Regions from separate parts of the Roseateles sp. GW835-FHT13E02 genome, predicted to be linked through region 3. Evidence: predicted binding sites of a transcription regulator. Region 3 holds the regulator's gene; each other region holds the start of a gene.
What was found. The regulator sigma-54, encoded in region 3, starts transcription at its own class of promoters, with help from an activator protein. The targets are predictions, from matches to a motif close to TGGCANGNAANCTGCTTT.

Region 1 (4,178 bases), on a different contig from region 3:
ACCGGTCAACAGGGCACCGACGATGCCGCCCACGCCGTGCACGCCGAAGACATCGAGCGAGTCGTCTGCGCCCAGCAGCTTCTTCAGACCCGACACGCCCCAGAGGCAGGCGAAGCCCGCGATCACGCCGATGATCAGCGCACCGCCGACACCCACATTGCCAGCGGCCGGAGTGATGGCCACCAGGCCGGCCACGGCGCCGGAGGCCGCGCCCAGCATCGAAGCCTTGCCCTTGTGCAGCGCTTCACCGATGGACCAGGACAGCACCGCAGCGGCGGTGGCCACCAGGGTGTTGATGAAGGCCAGGGCGGCGAAGCCATTGGCTTCCAGCGCCGAGCCGGCGTTGAAACCGAACCAACCCACCCACAGCAGCGAGGCGCCGACCATGGTCAGGGTCAGGCTGTGCGGGGTGAAGGCTTCCTTGCCGTAACCGATGCGCTTGCCCACCATGAAGGCGCCGACCAGGCCGGCCACGGCGGCGTTGATGTGCACCACGGTGCCGCCGGCGAAGTCCAGCGCGCCCCATTGCCAGAGCAGACCGGCCTTGCCGTTCACTTCATCGACCACACCTGCGGCGGTGTAGGCATCCGGGCCCATCCAGAACCAAACCATGTGCGCCACCGGCAGGTAGCTGAAGGTGAACCACAGAGCCAGGAAAGCCAGGGCGGCGCTGAACTTGATGCGTTCGGCAAAGGCGCCAATGATCAGGCAGGCGGTGATGCCGGCGAAGGTGGCCTGGAAGGCTGCGAACACGATCTCCGGGATGACCACGCCCTTGCTGAAAGTGGCCGCGTTGGCAAAGGTGCCGGCCGCGTTGTCCCAGACGCCCTTGAGCATCAGCCGGTCGGTGCCGCCGATGAAGGCATTGCCCTCGGTGAAGGCGAAGCTGTAGCCGTAGATCACCCACAGCACCACGATCATCGAGAAAGCCACCATCACCTGCATCAGCACCGACAGCATGTTCTTGCTGCGCACCAGGCCGCCGTAGAACAGGGCCAGGCCGGGCACGGTCATCAGGATGACCAGCAGGGTGGACAGCATCATCCAGGTGGTGTCGCCCTTGTTGGGCACCAGCACCGGGGCCGAGGCCGCGTCGGCCGGCGCGGCGCTGGCCGGTGCTGCGGCCGAGGCTTCAGGGGCCGGTGCGACCGGCGCCACGGCGGCGGGCGCGCTGGCGTCGGGCGCCGCTGCGGTGGCCACCGCAGCCGGAGCCGAGGCTGCGCCGTCTTGCGCCCAGGCGGCCGGTGCGAGCACCGCGGCGGCCAAGGCCAAGGTGGCGAGAAGTTTCTTGATGATCATTGCAGATCTCCTACGGATTTTGGGTGTGCCTGGCTGGCGTCTTGTTGAGTTGCGCTCGGGCGGGTTCAGAGCGCGTCTTGACCGGTTTCGCCGGTGCGGATGCGCACCACCTGGTCCAGCGGAGAGACAAAAATCTTGCCGTCACCGATCTTGCCGGTGCGGGCGGCGCCCTCGATGGCCTCGATCACCTGCTCCACCACGGCGTCGGCCACGGCGGCCTCGACCTTCACCTTGGGCAGGAAGTCCACCACGTACTCGGCGCCGCGGTAGAGCTCGGTGTGGCCTTTCTGGCGACCGAAGCCCTTGACCTCGGTGACAGTCAGGCCTTGCACGCCGATGGCGCTCAGGGCTTCGCGCACCTCGTCGAGCTTGAAGGGTTTGATGATGGCGGTGATGAGTTTCATGGGGAGAGTCTCCGAAGTCTTGAGTTCGCTCGATCCGTGCAGATCAGAAGGTCTTCTTGGCCGAGAGCACAAAGCCGCTCTTGCCCAGGTTCTTGGACGACGGGCCACCGACGTAGGCGTCCGTGTTGGTGTTGATCAAGGTGGCGCCGAAGCTGATGCCGGCGTAGTCCTTGTTCAGGGTCACCGCGTAATCGGTGTAGGAACCAGCCGGGTTGTTCTTGACCTTCTGGCGGCCCAGATGCGGCACCAGGCTGAAGCCCTCGCCCAGGTCCAGCGTGGCGCTCAGGTCCAGGTAGCCGCTGCCCTTGCTGTTGGCGGTGCCGAAGAGATTGGTGGTGCTGTGCGAATACTTGGCGGTGAAGACGCCGTAGCTCAGGGCGCCGTAGACCTCGGTGGTGTTGGCGCTGGGGTTCAGGTCATTGCCCGAGTAGATGTAGGTCAGCGCGCCCACATCGAGGGTCAGGCCCGGCGCCACCTCGGTCTTGTAACCACCGTACACATCGATCTCCACCGAAGCGCCGCCGTTGTAGGGCGCGTCCTTGATCCACTTGATGGTGGAGGCCCAGGTGCCGATGTAGAAGCCGTTGGCAGCCACATAGTCCGCGCCGCCTTGCAGAGCGGGCTTCAGGCGGCTTTGCGAAATACCGCGGTAGCGGTAATCGGTGGTGACGCTGGCATTGAAGCTCAGCGGGCTGGCAGCCTCTTCGGCCTGTGCCGCCAGGGGCAGCAAGGTGCCCAGAACCAGGGCAAACGTCGTGGCCAAAGCAAACGGTGTTGTCTTCATGCGGAACTCCTGGAAGGTTGATTCAAAAAGGACAAACAAAAGCCGTGAAAGACGGGGAGACGAGAAAGCCGGGGCCATTGCGGGCACTTGTGGGCACTTGGCTTTGGCATCGCAGCTTCCGTGCCAGCTTTCAGGCGGGCGGCGGCAGATCCTTTGTCCAGGGCAAACACCGAGGCCCATGCACCAATTGCTCGCAGGACCGAGACCGAGCACCAGTCCAAGCGCACTCTCTTGGTGCAAGGCACGCTTTGTGTGCCTGAAAGCTCGGGCCGGCGGGCACAATCAAGCCAGCCGGCGGGCCCGACCCGGCCCGCCCGGCGCCTGCAAGGGAGAGCAAGAACACCATGTCTCTGGCCGTTGTCCACAGCCGCGCCCTGGACGGGCTGACCGCCGCGCCGGTCAGCGTGGAGGTGCATCTGGCCAACGGCCTGCCCTCCTTCACCTTGGTCGGCCTGGCCGAAACCGAGGTCAAGGAGTCGCGCGAACGCGTGCGCGCGGCCCTGCAGAACAGCGGGCTCTCTTTTCCCCACAACAAAAGAATCACCGTGAATCTGGCGCCGGCGGAGCTGCCCAAGGAAGGCGGCCGCTTCGACCTGCCCATCGCCCTGGGCCTGCTGGCGGCCAGCGAACAGATCGATGCGCAGCAGCTGGAGCGCCTGGAGTGCGCCGGCGAGCTGTCCCTGGGCGGCGAGCTGCGACCGGTGCGTGGTGCCCTGGCCATGAGCCTGGCGCTGCGGCGCGAAGGCAGCAGCCGGCGCCTGCTGCTGCCCGAAGCCAGCGCCGCCGAGGCGGCCCTGGTCGAGGGCGTGCCGGTGCATGCCGCGCGCCATCTGCTCGACCTGGTCGAGGCCTTGCGCCCCGGCAGCGACAGCCTGCTGCCGCGCGCCCGCGCGCTGACACCAGCCCAGCCCGCCGCCGCAGCGCCCGATCTGCGCGACATCAAAGGCCAGGCCGGGGCCAAGCGCGCGCTCGAGATCGCCGCGGCCGGCGGCCTGAGCCTCTTGATGGTGGGGCCGCCGGGCACGGGCAAATCCATGCTGGCCCAGCGCCTGTGCGGCCTGCTGCCGCCGATGAACGAAGACGAGGCCCTGGAATCGGCCGCCGTGCTCAGCCTGGCCGGCCAGTTTCAGCCCGAACGCTGGCGCCAGCGCGTGATGCGCAACCCGCACCACAGCGCCTCGGCCGTGGCCCTGGTCGGCGGTGGCTCACCGCCGCGTCCGGGCGAAATCTCACTGGCCCAGCATGGCGTTTTGTTTCTCGATGAACTGCCCGAGTTCAACCGCTCGGCCCTGGAAGCCCTGCGTGAACCGATGGAAACCGGCCGCATCCTCATCTCGCGCGCCGCGCGTCAGGCAGAGTTCCCGGCCCGCTTCCAGCTGGTCGCTGCCATGAACCCCTGCCCCTGCGGCAACCATGGCAGCCCGCTGCGGGCCTGCCGCTGCGCACCCGATCAGATTGCACGTTATCAGTCGCGCCTCAGCGGCCCCTTTCTGGACCGGCTGGACCTGCTGGTCGAGGTGCCGGTGCAGCCGCCCGAGCTGCTGCACAGCGCCGCCGATGGCGAAGCCAGCGCCGTGGTGGCCGCACGCGTCGCCCGCGCTCGCCTGCGGGCCCTGGAACGCCAAGGCTGCAGCAATGCCGCGCTCAGCGCCGCCCAAGTCGACTCGCATGTCGCGCTCGAGCCCGCCGCC
Region 2 (4,178 bases), on a different contig from region 3:
TGGAGATAAGTAGGAAGCGATATTCTCAAGCGCTGACCGTCTTTTCGAGAATCGAAGATACGTCGTCAACCGTGTATGCACCGATGAAGCGTGATGCACTCGCGGGCATCCTAACCACTGCCCTTCCGGACAATGACCGAAAACATTACACCGAAGAATTGGAAAAACTGAGCAAACCGCTGCAAGGTTTTGACGATACCGCGGCCTGGCTTAAACTCGTTCAATAATCTGTCAGCGGCGGCAGACGAGTTTTTGGCTGGTAGGCCAATGGCCGAGGTAGCTATTGAGACGTTGAACCAGCTTGGCGCTAGAAAATCGGGGGCAATATTCGGGGCCAAGTCTTAAATGTTAATTCCCCACACTCGTAGACGGACGCCCACCAACGCGCCCGACGTACAGCTTGGGCCAAGCCTTGAATTTGAAGGCGCGCAGCTAGAAGCGCAAGGTGCCCTAGTTGAATAGTCGCGCAATGGCCGATGGGCATGCGGCACCTTGAAATTGAAGGCCTGATCTCGGCTGCTCGGCTGCTGCCGCCTCTTGCCCGCTCACCGCTCATAAGCCAACGGCAGCGCCGTCGTGAACCTCAGTTCTTCCAGCGCGAAGCTGGAACTGACGTCGAACAGCTGCGTGCCAGCGATCAAGCGCTTGTCGTCCGCGTCGTAGGCGGCGATGCCGAGCACGAGGACGTGCCGCAGGTGGTTGACGTCGCCGCTCAACCCACGGCCGGGGTCACCCACGGCCGGGGTCAGGCCTTGAATTTGAAGGCTTGTGCTGACAGCACAGCTGGCTTTGGTGTTGCAGAACGTTGCTCCGGCACAGGGATAGGCGTGCCGATTGATAGGCATCAGACATCACCACGACTCGAAGCATCTCGCCCTTCTCGATGCAAGGTGCTCGAACAGCGCCGGCTTTCACAAACCACGAGCCCAATGAGGCAGCTCCGCATCAAGACGCGCCGCCAGGAATTCCACAACGCTGCTGCGCAGCAGTAAAAGAAGCTGCCTCATGGCGAGCTGGCACCTCAGCCTTCGGCATGCCGAAACTAGGCCCGCCACGTGGACCCACGCCGCGGGTCTGGGTCGGTCTTTTTCGGGCGATGATGTCGCCCAGCCACCCCGGAGCCCTCGCATGAGCCTGAGCAACGACGCCAACAGCGCCCCCGCCGCCCCCTTCGACCGAATCAGCGCCCGCCGCACCGAGCTCGGCGAAGGCCTGACCATTCGCCGCGCGCTACCGACGGCGCAGCGGCGCCGCGTGGGTGCCTGGTGTTTTCTCGACCACATCGGGCCCGTGCAGTTTGAGGGTCAGGCGCTGGCGAATGGCGGTCTGCATGTCGGCGGCCATCCGCACATCGGCCTGCAGACCGTCACCTGGATGATCGAGGGCGAGATCCTGCACCGCGACAGCCTGGGCAGCGAGCAGCTGATCCGGCCTGGCGAGGTGAACTTGATGACGGCCGGCCACGGCATCGTCCACACCGAGGACGCACCCGCCGGCACCGCGCGCATCCACGCGGCCCAGCTCTGGATCGCCCTGCCCCCGGGCGAGGAAGACCGGCCGCCGGCCTTCGAGCACCATGCCAGCCTGCCGCGCTGGCAGGAGCAAGGAGCGCATTGGACCCTGCTGGCCGGCAGCCACGCCGGCCGCACGGCGCCGCCGCGGGTCTACACCCCGCTGCTGGGCCTGGAGATCCATGCACCGAGCCAAGCCGTCGAGCTGCAGCTGGAGCTGCGCGGCGATTTCGAGCATGGCCTGCTGCCGCTGGAAGGCGAACTGGGCCTGGCCGGCGAGACCCTGGGCACGGGCGAGCTGGCCTATCTGGCGCCGGGGCAGGCGCCTGCGTCCCTCCACCTCAGTGCCGGCGGCCGCCTGCTGCTGCTGGGCGGCGAGCCCTTCCCGGCCGAGATCGAAATGTGGTGGAACTTCGTCGGCCTCAGCCGTGCGGCGGTGGCCCGGGCGCAGGCCGATTGGGATGCGCAGCGCGAAGCGGGCGGCCCGCGCTTCGGCCGGGTGCAGGGCGATGAAGGCCGGCGCCTGGTGGCCCCGCGCCTGCCGGCCAGCGGCTACTGAGGTCAGCCCCCAAAAGATGGGCGCGGGTTTGCGGCTAACTAGCTAGCTAACGCTGGCTTGCAGCGGCTACTTTTCTTCGAAGCGCTTCAATCGCACCCGCGCTCACCCTTCAAGGGCGGCCGATGCCGGGGGCCGTGTTCAGCCGGCTCACGCCGAGCGCGAACGTCGAGCTCAAGCGTCAAGCTCAGGCGCTGCGGCGACGTGCAGCGAAGGCTGCGAACAGAGCCAGCCCGGCCAGTGCCCAGGACGAGGGCTCGGGCACTTGATTGCCCGAAGGGATGCGCGACAGCGTCACTTCGAAGCCAGCACCCGCGTTGTCCCAGAAGGCCGAATCGCTCACACCCAGGTAGAGGCGGCCGCTGCGGGTTGCTGTGAACTGCACGTTCGTACCGAGAGCGAACAAGGAGCTTTGCGAGATACCGTTTGCCACGTCGGCGGCATCAAAGGCCTGGAAGTTGCCACTGTCGTCGCCAACAATGCTGCCGACCAAGGCGCCGAAGAGATTGTTCAGCCCCGTGAAGTGCGAAGTCCCGTTGCCAAGACCCTGCATCACTTGCCCGTTCGCGTCGCCACAGCCCATATTGCCGCTCAGGCACAGGGTGCCGCTTGCAGTGACCTGCACTTTGTCGCCGGCCTGGACTTGAAACCCGCTGTTGACGAAGCCCAGGGTCGAAGACAGGATGCCTTGCTGCGCGGTGTTGGCATTGCCATTGACGCCACCGAAGCCGCCGCCGTTCATCACGCCAACATGGACGGGTCCAGCGTGGGCGGCGCCTGCGAGGGCCAAGCCAAGGGTTGCGATGGCAAAGGAATGGATTGCGTTTTTCATCATCTTTCTGTCGCTCTTTCGAATTCATGGTGTTCCGCCCCCCTATCGCATGGACGGGCTCCCCCAAGTGGAGAGCAAACGTCACCACGCAAATGACATGCCAGCGCGAGTGCTGCGCCAAGTGGAGTCAGGCACAAGACGGGTCAAGGCAGCCCTGTTTCCGAGCAGATGGCCGGATTTGAGAACGAGCAGGCGTGTCTTGCTTCACGGTCAGGGCCGCCCCCCCCCGAAACGCGGGGAACCTTGCAAGGCCAGGCGGTATGGCCACATCGGCGGCGGCTCACGAAACAAGTTGTAAAGATTGGCGACAGTTTGCCGCGAAGCCCGCCAAGCGCGCCGCAGCTTTAGCTGCTGAGGCCCACTCGTGCAGGCCGCATGGATACCGTGTAACTCGGGCGCCAGCACCGGCGGGCGGGCGAGCGAGCGACCAGCCAGGCCAAGCAGCGCGCCATCGCCGCTCTAACGCCCAAGCCCCAGGCGCCCGGCCACATGCGGCAGGGCACGGCGCACCTCTTCACCGGGACTGGCGGCAGACCATCTCCGGCGCCTGGTAGCCCCAGACGATGCGGGCTTCGCCCTGGTGCTCCCAAAAGCTCTGATTGCGGCCGACATAGCGGCTGCCGCTGGCGCTGCGCTCGGCAAACATCAGCGAGCTGCTGTCGCCGAACTCGGCCACCAGGGTCGGCGGCTCGGTGGCGAAGAAGTTCACCACCACCTCCTTGGCGGCATTGCCATCACAGGCCCAGCGTATCGGGCCCTGCGCCGGCAGCAGTCGGTAGCGAGCCTGCAGCTCGGCGATGCGGCGGACATAACTGTCTTTCACGCAGGCCGGTTTGTCCTCGCTCTTCCAGCACTCGTCCCGGCCCTTGACCCAGCCGCGCTGCTCGGCCTTGAGCAGGGGCGGGCGCTCCTTGGCGGCCTTCTTCAGAGCCTGGCCGTAGACCTGGGCCAGCTGGCGGTCCAGCTGCACGAGGCCCGCATCCGCGCAGACCAAGGCGGCGATGCTGCCGGGCTGGACCTTGGCGCAGTCGAAGGCCGGACCAGGCGCCGCCTGCAGCGCGGGTGCGGCGCCGCCGAGCAGGGCCAAGAGCAGGCCGAACAGGCCGGGCCGCATGCGGATTGCGCTACGCTGCGCGAAAACCAGGGAGCGCGAAAAGATGCAAAACATGGCAGGGACTCCAAAAGTTAGCAGCGATCAGAGATTAAGCGATCTTGCCGCGCTGCCGGCGCTGGGCCGGCGCCGCCTGGTTCTGGGCCTGGCCCAAGCCGGTCTGCTCAG
Region 3 (4,178 bases):
ACGCGCGGCAGGCGCGTCGGGCTGGCTCAGGCCCGTACTAGAATGATCTGCAAGTTTTGTGCCGCCTTCTTGGGCGGCGAACCCTTGCTTGATGTGTTTGCCCGGCCTGCCCTTCCTCCATCCTCCCACCCGCTGCTGTCCATGAAGCTGTCACCGCGCCCTTCCGTCTTGCCCGGCTTGCTGGCAGCCTTGCTGCTGGGCCTGGGCGCCACGCCGGGCTGGGCGGAAAAAGGCGACCGCGCCAAGCCGCTGAACATCAGTTCCAAAAACGGCGGCAGCGTCGAGATCGCCAAGCAGCGCACCGAGTTCAACGGTGATGTGGTGCTGAGCAAGGGCAGCCTGGTGCTGCGCGCCGAAAAGCTCGATGTGCGCGAAACCGGCGACGGCTACTACCAGGTCTATGCCAATGGCCAGACCGGCAAGCAGGTCAGCTTCCGCCAGGCGCGCGATGTGCCGGGCGAGGCCATCGAAGGCCTGGCCGACCAGCTCGAATACGACACCCGCAGCGACACCGTGCGCTTCATCGGCAATGCCGTGGTGCGCCGCCTGCAGGGCACGACGGTGGCCGACGAGGTGACCGGCGCAGTCATTCTGTTCGACAACCGCAGCGAGGTCTTCACCCTCGAGGGCGGCCAGACCTCGCCCCACCCGAGCGGCCGGGTCCGTGTGGTGATGATGCCGCGCGGCGGCGCGCCCGAGGCCGCCTCGGCACCCGCGGCCGCGGCCTCCGGCGTGCAACTCAAGCCCAGCACCAGCCTGAGCCCCCGCAAAGCGCCATGAGCAGCAGCAACAGCAGCGTCGCCAGCCCCCATCACGCGCCCGTGGCCGCCCTCGAATCCGGCCCGCGCAGCCGCCTGGAAGCCGAGGGCCTGGCCAAGAGCTACGGCGTGCGCCGCGTGGTCAAGAACGTGCATCTGGGCGTCAACAGCGGCGAGGTGGTTGGCCTGCTCGGCCCCAACGGCGCCGGCAAGACCACCAGCTTCTACATGATCGTGGGCTTGGTGCGCGCCGATGCCGGCGAGATCCACATCGACGACCAGTCGGTCGAGCACCTGCCCATCCACCAGCGCGCCCGCCTGGGCCTGAGCTATCTGCCGCAGGAGGCCTCGATCTTCCGCAAGCTCACGGTGGAACAGAACATCCGCGCCGTGCTGGAGCTGCAGCGCGACGAGCAGGGCCGCGCGCTCAAGGAGCCGCGCATCAAGGAGCTGCTGGAAGCGCTGCTGCACGACCTCAGCATCGAGAAGCTGCGCGACAGCCCGGCGCCGGCGCTCTCGGGCGGCGAACGCCGCCGCGTCGAGATCGCCCGCGCCCTGGCCACTCAGCCGCGCTTCATCCTGCTGGACGAACCCTTCGCCGGCGTGGACCCGATCGCGGTGCTGGAGATCCAGCGCATCATCGGCTTCCTGAAGGCGCGCCAGATCGGCGTGCTGATCACCGACCACAATGTGCGCGAGACCCTGGGCATCTGCGACCGGGCCTACATCATCAGCGAGGGCTCGGTGCTGGCCGAGGGCACGCCGGACGAGATCGTGGCCAACGCCGATGTGCGCAAGGTCTATCTCGGCGAACATTTCCGCATGTAGAGCCGGCCATGGATGCCTACACGCCCGCTGCCACGGCAGCCCCGCGCGGGGCTGATGCTGGGATTCCTGCATCTCACGACTGCCCCTGAGCCCGCGCCATGAAGCAGTCACTCCAGGTTCGACTGAGCCAGCATCTGGCCTTGACGCCGCAGCTGCAGCAATCGATCCGCCTGCTGCAACTGTCCACGCTGGAGCTGAATCAGGAAGTCGAGCAGATGCTGGCGCAGAACCCGCTGCTCGAAACCGAAGAAGACTTCTCCGTCGCCACGCCCGAGCTGCCCGAGCTGCGCCCGGCCAGTGCCGCCGAGGACAGCGGCGCCGACCGTGAGCTGGGCGGCGGCGCCGAGGCCGAGGCCACGCCCGAGCTGCAGGCCGAAGACTTCGGCAGCACCGAACGCGAGGACTGGGAGAACGGCACCGAGGGCGACGATTTCGACGGCATCCGCGAACTGCCCAGCAACAACGGCAGCGGCTCGGGCAGCAACGATGAAGACGGCGAACGCAGCGACCAGGAATCGGCCGAGATCAGCCTGCAAGAGCATCTGGTCCAGCAGATGGCCGGCATGCACCTCAGCGATACCGACCAGCTGGCGCTGCGCCTGCTGATCGATTCGCTCAACGAGGACGGCTATCTCGAGGACAGCCTGGAAGCCATCGCCGAGGCCCTGGTGCCGGACGGCGACGAGGACAGCGCCGCCGAGCGCGAGGAGCTGCTCGACCACCTGCGCATCGCCCTCAAATGGCTGCACCACATGGACCCGCCCGGCGTCGGTGCCCGCGAACTGACGGAATGCCTGGAGCTGCAGCTGCGCCAGCTGCCGCGCAGCGCGCCGCAGGTGATCGCCATCATGATCTGCAAAAAGCACTTGGACCTGCTGGCCAAGCGCGACAGCCGCCGCCTGATGCTGCTGACCGGCGCCGACGATGCCTTGCTGCGTGAAGCGCAAGCCCTGATCGTGGCCCTGGAGCCCAAGCCCGGCCGGCGTTTTGCCCGCGGCCAGGCGCCGGCCGTGATCCCGGACGTGATCGTGCGCAAGGTCGGCCGCGAGCTGCGCGTCATCATCAACCCCGAGGTCGCGCCCAAGCTGCGCATCAACGAGCTCTACGCCAACGCCCTGCGCCAGACGCGCGGCGGCATCAGCAACAGCGCCCTGGGCGGCCAGCTGCAGGAGGCGCGCTGGTTCATCAAGAACATCCAGCAGCGCTTCGACACCATCCTGCGCGTCTCCACCGCCATCGTCGAGCGGCAAAAAGGTTTCTTCAGCCACGGCGCCGTGGCCATGAAACCCCTGGTGCTGCGCGAGATCGCCGACGAGCTGGGCCTGCACGAATCAACCATCTCGCGCGTGACCACGGCCAAGTACATGGCCACGCCCTTTGGTACCTTCGAGCTCAAGTATTTCTTCGGCTCGGGCCTGTCCACCGAGGCTGGCGGTGAAGCCTCCAGCACCGCCGTGCGCGAGCTGATCAAGCAGTTCATCGCCGCCGAGAACCCGGCCAAACCCCTGTCCGACAGCGCCCTGGCCAGCATGCTGGAAGAACAAGGCATCCAGGTCGCGCGCCGCACCGTCGCCAAATACCGCGAAGGCATGCACATCGGGACGACGACGATGCGGCGGGTGGTTTGAAGGTTGAAGCTTGAGTGAACGGGTGAATCAGTGAACTGGTGAACCACACCCCACGATTCACCATTCACCTGTTCACCTGTTCACCCGTTCACCTGTTCACCCCCAAACGTGAACACGCACACCGATTTCAGGTGATTCCCATTTCGAGACATGCCATCATGCCGCTGACTTGGATCGTTACTTGAAAGGTCTGCCGTGAACACCACCCTCCGCTCCCCGGCCGGCGCCCGCCTGCCCGCCCTGCTGATACTCGCCGCCAACCTGGCCTGGGCCGCCCCCTCCCAAGCTCAGGCTCAGGCCACGGGCAGCAGCGCCGCCACCAGCTACAGCCGCGTGATCGCCTTCGGCGACAGCCTCTCGGACAACGGCAATTTCTACCGCGCCACCGGCGGCGCAGTGCCCCAGCCGGGCAACTATTTCCAGGGTCGTTTTTCCAACGGCCAGGTGGCCGTCGAGCACCTCGCGCAAGGCCTGGGCGTGAGCCTGCAGGATTACGCCTGGGGCGGTGCCCAAACCGGCTGGCTCAACGGCGCGGCGGTGGCCGCAGGTGCCCCGGCCGCCTTGCAGAACACGGGCATGCTCTCGCAAGTGGGCGCCTTCCAGTCCGGCCTGGCCGGCACGGCCGCCGACAGCCAGGCGCTGTACCTGCTGTGGGGCGGGGCCAATGATTTCCAGTACCTGGGTTTCTCGCAGGCCACGGCGCAAGCGGCCATCCAGAACCTCAGCAATGCCGTGCAGACCCTCTACGGCCTGGGCGCACGCAACTTCCTGATGCCGGGCCTGCCCGATCTGGGCCAGACGCCGGCCGGCCTGTCCTCCGGCCTCTCGGGCCAGTTGCACCAGCTCTCCCTGGGCTTCAACCTCGGCCTGAATCAGGCTATCGGCCAGCTGCGCGCCCTGCCCGGCATCGACATCCGTTACTTCGACACCCTGGGCACGCAGCAAGCCCTGGTCGACAACGCGG
Region 4 (4,178 bases), on a different contig from region 3:
TGCAAAAGCTCGAAGGCGATGGCCTGGCTTTTGTCCACGCCGGTGGCACCGTGGTGCGTCGCACCCTGGCGCCCGGCCAGACCTTGCTGGTGGACACCGGCTGCGTGGTGGCCTACACCCCGAGCGTGGATTTCGAGATCCAGTACGTTGGCAAGATCAAGACCGCGCTGTTCGGCGGCGAGGGCCTGTTCCTGGCCAAGTTGACCGGCCCCGGCGAGGTCTGGCTGCAGAGCCTGCCCTTCTCGCGCCTGGCTTCGCGCATCTTTGCTGCTGCCCCGCAGAACGGCGGACGCCGGGAAGAAGGCTCGGTGCTCGGCGGCTTCGCGGCCGGCGCGGCAGGCGCGGGCATCCTGGGTGGCCTGCTCGGCGGCGACGACGAGTGAGCGAGGGCTGCGCGCCGATCCCCTGCACTGCGAGCGGCCCCGGGCCGCTCTTTTTTTGTTCGGTTTTTTGAGCCGCGTCGCGGTTTCGCCTTCACCATCCCGACATGCCTGTTCAATCCATGAGCCGTGTGGCCGACGCCTTCTGGCGTGCGGCCGCCTACTGCCTGCATCCGCGGGTGATCGCCCTGTCCCTGCTGCCCCTGCTGATCGCGGCCGGTCTGGCCTTCGGCCTGGGCTACTTTTTCTGGGAGCAGGCCGTGGACGGCATGCGCGCGCAGCTGGAGTCCTGGCGCCTGATCGAGTCCTTGCTGGGCTGGCTGGACCATGTCGGTCTGGGCGGTTTCCGCTCGGCCCTGGCGCCCTTGCTGGTGCTGGCCCTGGCCCTGCCGGTGCTGGTGGTGCTGAGCCTCTTGCTGGTGGCCTTGCTGCTGACGCCCACCGCCGTCAATCTGGTGGCGCAGCGACGCTTTCCGCTGCTGGAGCGCAAACGGGGTGCGTCCTTTGTGCATTCGCTGCTGTGGTCGCTCGCTCATGGAGTGGCGGCGCTGCTGGCCTTTGTGATCAGCCTGCCTTTCCTGCTGATTCCACCCCTGGTGCTGATCGTGCCGCCGCTGATCTGGGGCTGGCTGGGTTACCGGGTGTTTGCCTACGACGCCTTGTCCGAGCACGCCTCGGTGGCCGAGCGGCGTCAGCTGCTGCGCCTGCACCGCCTGCCCCTGCTGGGCCTGGGCCTGCTGACGGGCTACCTCGGTGCCGCGCCGGCAGCGATTTGGGCGTTTGGCGTGATGGCCGTCGCCTTGGCGCCGTTTTTGATCCTGGCCTCGATCTGGCTCTACACCCTGGTTTTTGCTTTTTCTTCCTTGTGGTTCACGCATTACTGCCTGGCTGCGCTGCAGGAGCTGCGCCTGAGCCGCTCGGCCGCGGCGCCCGGACCCTCGGGCCTGGTTCTCGATGCTGCAGCTCCCACCCCTACACCCCCATTGCTGCCCAAGGCTGACGCATGAACACCCCCTCGGTTTTGACCCCTCGGCCCAAGATCGGCCTGATCATCATTGGCGACGAGATTTTGTCCGGCAAGCGCCAGGACAAGCACCTCAGCAAGTTCATCGAGATCCTGGCCGCGCGCGGCATGAGCCTGGACTGGGCCCAGTACCTGGGCGATGACCGTGCTCACATCAGCGCCCGGCTGCGCGAGGCCTTCGCCAGCGGTGACCTGGTGATCAGCTGTGGCGGCATCGGCGCCACGCCGGACGACCACACCCGCCAGGCCGCGGCTGCCGCGCTCGACCGCGAGCTGGCCCTGCATCCCGAGGCGCGCGCCCTGATCTGGCAGCGCATCCAGGACATGGCGGCAGAGAAGGGCGAGTCGGTCGACCCCGAACACCCCGACACCTTGCGCCGCCTGGAGATGGGCGTGTTCCCGGTCGGCGCCGACATCATCCCCAACCCCTTCAACAAGATCCCGGGCTTTTCGGTCGGCACGGTCTACTTCGTGCCCGGCTTCCCGGTGATGGCGCACCCGATGATGGAGTGGGTGCTGGACCAGCGCCACGCCGATCTGCAGCGCCCGGTGCAGCGCCAGGAGCTCTCGCTGATCGTGCAGGGCGCCATGGAGGCCAGCCTGACCCCGCTGATGGAGCGGGTGGAGGCGGAGTTCCCGGGCATCAAGGTATTCAGCCTGCCCAGCGTGGACCACCCGCAGTGGGGCCGCCATATCGAGCTGGGCGTCAAAGGCCCGGCGGAACAGATGGACGCGGCCTACCAGGCACTGAAAAGCGGCGTGATCCAGTTTGGTGCCTCGGTGAGCACTGAATTGGTGCGTTGAGCCGCCTGACCTTGCACTATTTTGGTGATTGTCTCGTGATTTCTTGACTGGCCGCCCTGTTCCGGGGCCGGGCCTCGGCCCATAATCCCGGGGCTTTGGGGCCGGATGCACCGGTGCAGCGCAGGGCTTGCGGGGCTGGGCCCTGAGGGCTGACGCAAAGCGCACGAGCAGCCCAAAGTTGGCACACAAACTGCTTAATCAAAGGCTGCGCGGCCTGAGTCTGTTCGAGCAGTGCAAGCCAAACAAATACCTACGCATCCGCAAGCTTTCTCCCGCTACTTACCCGTTTAGGAGTTTCTGATGGCCAAGACCGTCGCCGACGTGATGAAGATCGTCAAGGAAAACGAAGTCAAGTTTGTTGACTTCCGTTTCACCGACACCCGTGGCAAGGAACAGCACGTGACCGTGCCGGTTTCGCACTTCGACGAAGACAAGTTCGTCTCCGGCCATGCTTTCGACGGCTCGTCCATCGCAGGCTGGAAGGGCATCGAAGCCTCGGACATGCTGCTCATGCCCGATCCGAACACGGCCAATATCGACCCCTTCTTCGAAGAGCCGACCCTGATCCTGTCCTGCGACGTGGTCGACCCGGCCGACGGCAAGGCTTACGAGCGCGATCCCCGCTCCCTGGCCAAGCGCGCGGAAGCGTACCTGAAGGCCTCCGGCCTGGGCGACACCGCCTACTTCGGTCCTGAGCCCGAATTCTTCATCTTCGACTCGGTGCGTTGGGCCAACGACATGTCGGGTTCCTTCTTCAAGATCGAATCCGAAGAAGGCGCCTGGAACACCGGCAAGGAATACGAGCACGGCAACACCGGCTATCGTCCGACCGTCAAGGGTGGCTACTTCCCCGTGCCCCCGGTCGACAGCGGCCAGGACATGCGCTCGGAAATGTGCTTGATCCTGGAACAACTGGGCATCCCGGTTGAAGTGCACCACCACGAAGTGGCGAACGCGGGCCAGATGGAAATCGGCACCAAGTTCAGCTCTCTGGTCGAGCGCGCCGACTGGACCCAGCTGCAAAAGTACGTGATCCAGAACGTGGCCCATGCCTACGGCAAGACCGCCACCTTCATGCCCAAGCCCCTGGTCGGCGACAACGGCAGCGGCATGCACGTGCACCAGTCCGTGTGGAAGGACGGCAAGAACCTGTTCGCCGGTGACGGCTACGCCGGTCTGAGCGACTTCGCCCTGTACTACATCGGCGGCATCATCAAGCACGCCCGTGCCCTGAACGCCATCACCAACCCCGGCACGAACTCGTACAAGCGCCTGGTGCCTGGCTTCGAAGCCCCGGTGAAGCTGGCCTACTCGGCCAAGAACCGCTCGGCCTCGATCCGCATCCCCTACGTGGCCAACCCCAAGGGCCGCCGTGTCGAGGCGCGCTTCCCCGATCCTTCGGCCAACCCCTATCTGTGCTTCGCAGCGCTGCTGATGGCCGGTCTGGACGGCGTGGAAAACAAGATCCACCCGGGCGAAGCCGCCACCAAGGACCTGTACCACCTGCCGCCGGAAGAAGACGCACTGGTGCCCACCGTCTGCCACAGCCTGGACCAGGCCCTGGAAGCGCTGGACAAGGACCGTGCCTTCCTGACCAAGGGTGGCGTGTTCACCGATGCTTACATTGACGCCTACATCGATCTGAAGATGCAGGAAGTGACCCGCCTGCGCATGGCGACCCACCCGGTCGAGTTCGACATGTACTACGCACTGTGATGGCCGCCGGCCCTCAGCGTGCCGTGATGTGCGCTGCAGGCCGGGCTTTCACGAGCCGCAAGGCTCAACGCAAAGGACGGCCTCGGCCGTCCTTTTTCATGCCCGGCCCGGGTTCCTCGCCTGTGGGTTGCGCAGGACAAGGCGGGATTCAGCGGGTTTGTGCGTTGACTGCGGGCACAGCACATGGGCCACAATCGCGCCATGTTGATCCGATCCGCTTCGCCGATGACTTCGATCCGCAAGAGTGCCCGAGC

Region 1: the regulator sigma-54 is predicted to act here: its motif matches at 2,596-2,613, upstream of AC1Q6P_RS20560 (TorF family putative porin).
Region 2: the regulator sigma-54 is predicted to act here: its motif matches at 2,985-3,002, upstream of AC1Q6P_RS10840 (PEP-CTERM sorting domain-containing protein).
Region 4: the regulator sigma-54 is predicted to act here: its motif matches at 2,388-2,405, upstream of glnA (type I glutamate--ammonia ligase).

The regions. Positions count from the first base shown of each region.
Region 1 covers NZ_JBXAGJ010000024.1:90,689-94,866, reverse strand. Annotated here, with positions in the region: gene AC1Q6P_RS20570 (ammonium transporter) at 1-1,293, opposite strand, end outside; gene glnK (P-II family nitrogen regulator) at 1,365-1,703, opposite strand; gene AC1Q6P_RS20560 (TorF family putative porin) at 1,747-2,487, opposite strand; gene AC1Q6P_RS20555 (YifB family Mg chelatase-like AAA ATPase) at 2,832-4,178, shown strand, end outside.
Region 2 covers NZ_JBXAGJ010000009.1:114,979-119,156, forward strand. Annotated here, with positions in the region: gene AC1Q6P_RS10825 (TIR domain-containing protein) at 1-227, shown strand, start outside; gene AC1Q6P_RS10830 (hypothetical protein) at 546-737, opposite strand; gene AC1Q6P_RS10835 (pirin family protein) at 1,129-2,070, shown strand; gene AC1Q6P_RS10840 (PEP-CTERM sorting domain-containing protein) at 2,255-2,899, opposite strand; gene AC1Q6P_RS10845 (MliC family protein) at 3,414-4,067, opposite strand; gene AC1Q6P_RS10850 (FAD-binding oxidoreductase) at 4,066-4,178, shown strand, end outside.
Region 3 covers NZ_JBXAGJ010000020.1:41,097-45,274, forward strand. Annotated here, with positions in the region: gene lptA (lipopolysaccharide transport periplasmic protein LptA) at 142-780, shown strand; gene lptB (LPS export ABC transporter ATP-binding protein) at 777-1,586, shown strand; gene AC1Q6P_RS18375 (RNA polymerase factor sigma-54) at 1,685-3,214, shown strand; gene AC1Q6P_RS18380 (SGNH/GDSL hydrolase family protein) at 3,410-4,178, shown strand, end outside.
Region 4 covers NZ_JBXAGJ010000014.1:1,551-5,728, forward strand. Annotated here, with positions in the region: gene AC1Q6P_RS14610 (TIGR00266 family protein) at 1-383, shown strand, start outside; gene AC1Q6P_RS14615 (EI24 domain-containing protein) at 488-1,387, shown strand; gene AC1Q6P_RS14620 (competence/damage-inducible protein A) at 1,384-2,208, shown strand; gene glnA (type I glutamate--ammonia ligase) at 2,509-3,924, shown strand; gene AC1Q6P_RS14630 (hypothetical protein) at 4,126-4,178, shown strand, end outside.